Regions from separate parts of the Klebsiella sp. PK18 genome, predicted to be linked through region 2. Evidence: predicted binding sites of a transcription regulator. Region 2 holds the regulator's gene; each other region holds the start of a gene.
The links. The regulator Fur, encoded in region 2, represses iron uptake genes when iron is present. The targets are predictions, from matches to a motif close to ATAATAATGAGAACNACTATCAA.
Positions count from the first base shown of each region.

Region 1: the regulator Fur is predicted to act here: its motif matches at 1,319-1,341, upstream of fepB (Fe2+-enterobactin ABC transporter substrate-binding protein).
Region 3: the regulator Fur is predicted to act here: its motif matches at 1,050-1,072, upstream of AC3EMD_RS05225 (TonB-dependent receptor domain-containing protein).

Region 1 covers NZ_CM173493.1:4,004,151-4,006,415, forward strand. The annotation lists gene entE ((2,3-dihydroxybenzoyl)adenylate synthase EntE) at 1-107, opposite strand, end outside; gene entC (isochorismate synthase EntC) at 117-1,292, opposite strand; gene fepB (Fe2+-enterobactin ABC transporter substrate-binding protein) at 1,480-2,265, shown strand, end outside.
Region 2 covers NZ_CM173493.1:3,899,251-3,901,515, forward strand. The annotation lists gene fldA (flavodoxin FldA) at 60-590, shown strand; gene fur (ferric iron uptake transcriptional regulator) at 882-1,334, shown strand; gene tcuR (tricarballylate utilization LysR family transcriptional regulator TcuR) at 1,462-2,265, shown strand, end outside.
Region 3 covers NZ_CM173493.1:1,054,010-1,056,274, reverse strand. The annotation lists gene AC3EMD_RS05235 (thiamine pyrophosphate-requiring protein) at 1-636, shown strand, start outside; gene AC3EMD_RS05230 (Rdx family protein) at 676-969, opposite strand; gene AC3EMD_RS05225 (TonB-dependent receptor domain-containing protein) at 1,185-2,265, shown strand, end outside.

The DNA.
Region 1 (2,265 bases), 100 kb from region 2:
TTTTCCGCGTGACGGGTGATCAGATTGGTTAACGGCAGATCCTGCCAGTAGCCTTTTTGACGATAGCGGGCCGCGAACGCATCCGGCCAACGGGTAAATGCAATCATCCTTGCCTCTTAATTCAAGCCAAATACGTTAAGCATGGTGGTCAGTTTGACGCCGGTTTCGCGCCATTCGCCCAGCGGCGAGGAGGCCGGAACGATTCCCGCGCCGGCAAACAGGCGCAGCGTACGCTGCTGCAGACGCGCGCAGCGGATGGTCACCACCCATTCGCCGTTGCCTTCATCGTCACACCAGCCGACGATGCCGCCGAACAGCTGACGGTCGAAGGGTTCCAGTTCGGCAATCAGGCGCTTCGCCGCCTGGTGTGGGAAGCCGCTCAGCGCCGGGGTCGGGTGCAGCAGACAGGCCAGCGACATGGCGTTTTCTTGCGCCAGCGCGGTGCCTTCGATTGGTGTTGCCAGGTGCCAGAGCGTTGGGGTGGTAATCAACTGCGGCGATGCCGGCAGCGACAGCTGGCTGCTGCGCGGGCCCAGCACGCTCTTCATCGCCTGGGTCACCAGCTCGTGCTCGTGGCGATCTTTGCCGGATGCCAGCAGCCTGTTGCCCGCTTCCCGGTCCAGCACATCGTCCGGTTGACGACGGGCGGAGCCAGCCAGCGGCAATGAGCTGAAGCGCGGCCCGTCTTTACGCAGCAGCAGCTCCGGGCTGGCGCCCAGCAGCACGCCGCCGTCGGAGAGCGGCACGTGGAAGTTAAAGCTCGCCGGGTTCTGGGCGATCAGTCGCTCCATCAGCGCGCCGCTATCGACGCGGTCGCGGGTGGTAATATCGATAAGCCTTGAGAGCACCACCTTGTCCACTTCCGGGGTGGCGGTCAGCGCGGCAGCGCGTTCCACCATGGCTAAAAACGCGTCCTGCTCCGGGATCTCCCGGCGCTCCACCACTTCCATTGTCTCCAGCGGCGCGGCGTAGCGGGCGGAACGCTGTTTTTCCGGGCGGGAGAACGCTTCCCAGCGCTCGGGGATATAGAGCTCGGAAGGCTGACAGGTGTCGAACGGGATAGCCCCCACCATCACCGGCTTGCGGATCCCCGCCGCGCGGGCGTCGGCAAAAGCGGCGGCCAGCTGCTGCTGGAACTCACCGTTCAGCGCATCGCCGCCGACAGCGGGCTGTGAGAAGCGGCGGAAGCAGCCGGAGGTGCTAAAACTGCGGTACGGCGACATAAAGAAGAAGCTGTCCGGAGACAGGGTCTGGGTGTGTTTCTGTACATCCTCAGCCAGTGACGTTTCCATATCATCCTCCAAAAACGATAAATATATTACGAATAATTATCATTTGTATTTTGGTTGGCTAACCTAAAAGGTATTGTCCGCCATGTCAACCGCGTTACGTCATTGCGCGCCACTTTGGCTTGCATCCTGCTGACGCAAAGTTGAAAATGAGACGCATTTATTACCTTTCGAATCAGGATGCGATGACGTGAACTTCTTTTCTTTCTGCCGCCGCGGTGCGCTGACCGGCATGCTGTTGCTTTTAGGAATTACCTCAGCCCAGGCGGCGGACTGGCCGCGCCAGGTCACCGACAGCTACGGGACACACACCCTGCCGAGCCAGCCGCTGCGCATTGTCTCCACCAGCGTGACCCTCACCGGCTCGCTGCTGGCGATTGACGCCCCGGTGGTCGCCAGCGGCGCGACCACGCCGAACAACCGCGTCGCCGATAGTCAGGGCTTTCTGCGTCAGTGGAGCGAGGTCGCCAAAGCCCGCAAGCTGGCACGGCTGTACATCGGCGAACCAAGCGCGGAAGCGGTGGCCGCCCAGATGCCGGATCTGATCCTGGTGAGCGCCACCGGCGGCGACTCTGCCCTGCCGCTGTACGATCAGCTCAAAACGATCGCCCCGACGCTGGTCATCAACTATGACGATAAAAGCTGGCAAACCTTGCTCACCCAACTGGGGCAGATCACCGGCCATGAGCAGCAGGCCAGCGCGCGCATTGCCGACTTCAATAAACAGCTCGTTTCGTTAAAAGAAAAAATGAAACTGCCGCCGCAGCCGGTGACCGCCCTGGTCTATACCGCCGCCGCGCACAGCGCCAATATCTGGACGCCGGCATCGGCCCAGGGGCAGATGCTCGAACAGCTGGGCTTTAGCCTGGCGACGCTGCCGGGCGGCCTGCCCGCCAGCCATAGCCAGGGTAAACGCCACGATATCGTGCAGCTGGGCGGGGAGAACCTCGCGGCCGGTCTGAACGGCCAGAGCCTG
Region 2 (2,265 bases):
TTATCTATGGGCATCGCGTCCCTACCACATCATTTAAGTTTCAAGAGGTTATTTTACTCATGGCAATCATCGGCATCTTTTTTGGCAGCGACACCGGCAACACCGAAAATATTGCAAAAATGATTCAAAAGCAGCTTGGTAAAGATGTTGCTGATGTTCACGACATTGCCAAAAGCAGCAAAGAAGACCTGGAAGCCCACGACATTCTGCTGCTCGGTATCCCGACCTGGTACTACGGCGAAGCGCAGTGTGACTGGGACGACTTCTTCCCGACGCTGGAAGAGATCGACTTCAATGGTAAACTGGTGGCGCTGTTCGGCTGTGGCGACCAGGAAGACTACGCAGAATACTTCTGCGACGCGCTGGGCACCATCCGCGACATCATTGAGCCGCGCGGCGCGACCATCGTCGGTCACTGGCCGACAGCCGGGTATCATTTTGAGGCCTCCAAAGGCCTGGCAGATGACGACCACTTCGTCGGCCTCGCCATTGATGAAGACCGCCAGCCGGAGCTGACCAACGAGCGCGTTGAGAAATGGGTGAAGCAGGTTGCCGAAGAGCTGCACCTCGAAGAAATCAAAAACGCCTGATGATTAAGCGGCGCAATCATTGAGTTGCGTCGCATTAATAGACAAAAGCAATCAAACTAATAGCTACAAGTTTTTAACTTTTAATCACATATCTGTACAATGTCCTCTGATTCTACGAGGCACGTGACGCAGTTTGTAGCTGGTGCCTCGTTTTTGACAGCAAACCAGGCCTGATGCTTGCAGTTTTCATTTACCAGTGGCAGTTCTATAATGAGACGCATTACGTCGGGTTAATTTCTGTATGACTTCCGTTGAAGGAAGTAGATCGTTTAGCAACAGGACAGATTCCGCATGACTGACAACAATACCGCATTAAAGAAGGCTGGCCTGAAAGTCACACTTCCTCGACTGAAAATCCTTGAAGTGCTGCAGGAACCGGATAACCATCATGTCAGTGCGGAAGACTTATATAAACGCCTGATCGACATGGGCGAAGAGATCGGTCTGGCGACCGTTTACCGCGTACTCAACCAGTTTGATGATGCCGGTATCGTGACTCGTCATAATTTTGAAGGCGGTAAATCCGTTTTCGAACTGACCCAGCAGCATCACCACGATCACCTGATTTGCCTCGACTGCGGCAAAGTGATCGAATTCAGCGATGACTCGATCGAATTACGCCAGCGTGAAATTGCCTCCCGCCACGGCATCCGCCTGACCAACCACAGTCTGTATCTGTACGGTCATTGTGCGGAAGGTGATTGCCGCGAGGACGAACACGCCCACGACGCGGTGGAAAAATAATTCCCCGCTTCGCTGAGACTGAAAAGCCAACCTGCCGGTTGGCTTTTTTATGGGCGCCTCTGCTGCCCTTACCGCTCTCGTCCCACAGGTGACCTTCCCGCGTCCCCGTTTTGTCCGGAGAGTTGATATGGAACTTCGCCAGCTACGCTATTTTGTGCGCATTGTTGAAACCGGCAGCATGGGGCGCGCCGCGCTTGATCTTAATATCGGCGTCTCGGCGCTCAGCCAGCAGATCGCACGCCTGGAAAACGAACTGGCCATTCGCCTGCTGCAGCGGACCTCCCGCGGGGTCACGCCCACCAGCGCGGGTCTCGCTTTCTACTCGCAGGCACAGCTGGCGCTGCGCCATGCCGATGATGCCATCCTCGCCGCCCGCGAGGCGCGCCTGTCAGGCCACGTTAGCGTCGGCATGGCCCCCAGCACCGCCTCCGTTCTCGGCGTCCCGTTCATCAATGCGATGCGCGAAAGCTATCCCGACGTGCGCCTGCATTTGGTGGAAAGCCTCTCCGGTAATCTGGAGCGGATGATCAACACCCGCCAGCTCGATTTAGCTATCGTTTTCCAGCAGGAAAAGATCCTGCGCTGGAGCGCCAGACCGGTGCTGGAAGAACGCCTGTTCCTGATTGGCACCCATGCGCTGTTGGCCCCCCTGCAGGAGGACCACATCTCCCCTGACCAGCTCACCTCCCTGCCGTTGATTATGCCAAGCCAGGGCCATGGCCATGGCCTGCGCGGCAGGCTGGAGGCAGTTTGCCAGCAGCATCATCTCAGCGTTGAGGTGGTGGCGGACATTGACGGTCTGGCCCTGCTGATGCAGGCCGTGCGCAGCGGACTGGGGGCCACCCTGCAGCCCGGGGCCGCCATCTCCCACCTCGACCATCAGGCGCTGAGGGTGATCGACGTCGTCAACCCGATACTCAGTCGCCCCAAC
Region 3 (2,265 bases), 2.8 Mb from region 2:
GCGGCATATACGCAAAACCGCATCCAGCAACAGAAAAACCAGCGCGACGCGCTTCTCCATGCCAGCCAGACGGGGGCCATTACCAAACCCTGGCTCAGCTACTGCCTCGGCCATCTGGCGAATCAACACCGTGGCCGGATCGTTTCTGAACTGACCACGCTGCCGCAGTTTGCCGGACTGATCCATGCCGAGAGCTATTACCAGGAAGCGCTGGCCGGCGGCCTGGGCGAAGCCCTGCCTATCGCGCTGGGGCTGCAGCTTGCGCGCCGGGAAGAGCTGATTATTGCCGCCGTCGGCGACGGGTCGTACCTGTTCGCCAACCCTGCGGTCTGCCACCATATTGCGGAGGTAATGAAGCTCCCTGTCCTCGTCGTGGTCGGAAATAACGGCGGATGGGGCGCCGTCGCGGGCGGCACCAAAGCGCTCTACCCGGACGGCTACGCCGCCCGCGCGGAGACCATTCCGGCCACCGCCTTTACCACCTCGCCGGATTTCGCCGCGATCGCCGCCTCCAGCCGCGCGGCGGCCCTGTCGGTTTCCCGGGCCGAGGATCTCCCCGGCGTGCTGGAAGAAGCGGTCACCCTCATACGCACCCGCCGACAAAGCGTGCTGGTTGACGTGCAGTTAGCCCGCTAACGGCTTCTCCTCCGGGCGCTTGTCGCCCGGAGGGGGTTGTCACCCCTTCTGCTCACCTTTATCCACATGGCCCAGCGGCTTCTCCGGGAAACAGACATCGCGCACCCGGCGTTTCAGCTCGGCCGCATCCGGAAAACCGCCATCCTGCTTGCGCTCCCAGATCTGCTGACCGCCGACATCGATCGTGAAGATCCCGCCGGTCCCCGGCACCAGCGTCACCGAGGCGATGTCGGTGCTGAAGGTATGTAACAGCTCCTGCGCCATCCAGCTGGCGCGCAGCATCCAGTTGCACTGGGAACAGTAGGTGATGGTGATGGCCGCTTTTGAGTTCATCGTCGTCTCGCTAAGTCTGAAAGGGCAAATTGTAAACAAAGTGCAGTTTAAATGAAGAACACATGATTATTTTGTTGCAAACGATAATACCTATCATTACCATTCGCAATCAACAAATGGAGTAAGACCCCATCCGCAACGGAAAAGACGGAGCAACCTGCAACTCTGGAAGTAACGCGTGAGCCGATACTAATAACGATCAAGGCGTGGCGACTATGTACAAATCGACTCCGTCAGCAGCATGGTGTAAAAAACGCCTGCTGGTGACCTCTTTGCTTGCAGCAATTTATCAGACTTCTGCCATCGCAGCAGACACTTCCGCCGTTAGCGGCGAGGCGGTGGATGACACCTCGGAACAAATGACCGTCACCGCCCCCGCACCGGTGCAGAAAGCCGGTAGTGAGCACAGCATCAGCGCCCAGGAGCTGGAGGATAAAGGCGCTAACGATTTTGGCTCTATCATGCGCTATGAGCCGCTCATCAGCGCCACCGGGGCCAGCGGCGGCTCCGGCAACGGCAAAAGCGGCTTCGACCGCGGAGGCTACACCGGCTACAACATCCGCGGCATGGAGAGCAACCGCGTCGGCATCGACGTGGACGGTATCGCCCAACCCAACGCCACCGGCCGCGGCTACGTCGGCCGCGCTGGCCTCAACACCTTCGGCATCGGCCGCGATTATATCGACCCGTATATGTATGGCAGTGTGGATATTCAGTCCGGCGCCACCTCGACGGAAACGGCCAACAGCGCTATCGGGGGAAATGTCTCCTTCCGCCCGAAATCGGCGGATGATTACCTGCGCCCGGGCAAGACCAGCGCCTTCGGCTACCGCAGCGGTTACGACTCTGCGGATCGCAGCTGGCACAACGGGGTGACCGTCGCCGGCGGCGATGAGTTCCTGCGCGGAATTTTGGTCTACAGCCGCCGTGACGGTCAGGAAACCGAAAACAACAGCGGCACCGTCGACGCCTACCCGGCGAACTGGCACTCCGATGCGTTTCTGGCCTCCGGGATCTGGCAACCTAACGATGAACACAAACTGACCAGCACCTTCGACTATTACCATAAAACCAACCACACCCACTACGATACCTGGGACTCCAGCGGCAACAGCACCATCGGCACCGCCAACCAGACCAGCCAGACCCGGCGCTGGGGCCTGAGCCTGAAGGATGACTGGACGCCGATGAACGACTACCTCGACAGCGTCTCCACGAAAATCTACTACCAGCATACCGAAGCCCATGACTGGACCTATATGCCGGACAGCGTCACCCGCAGAATGCAGACGGTGA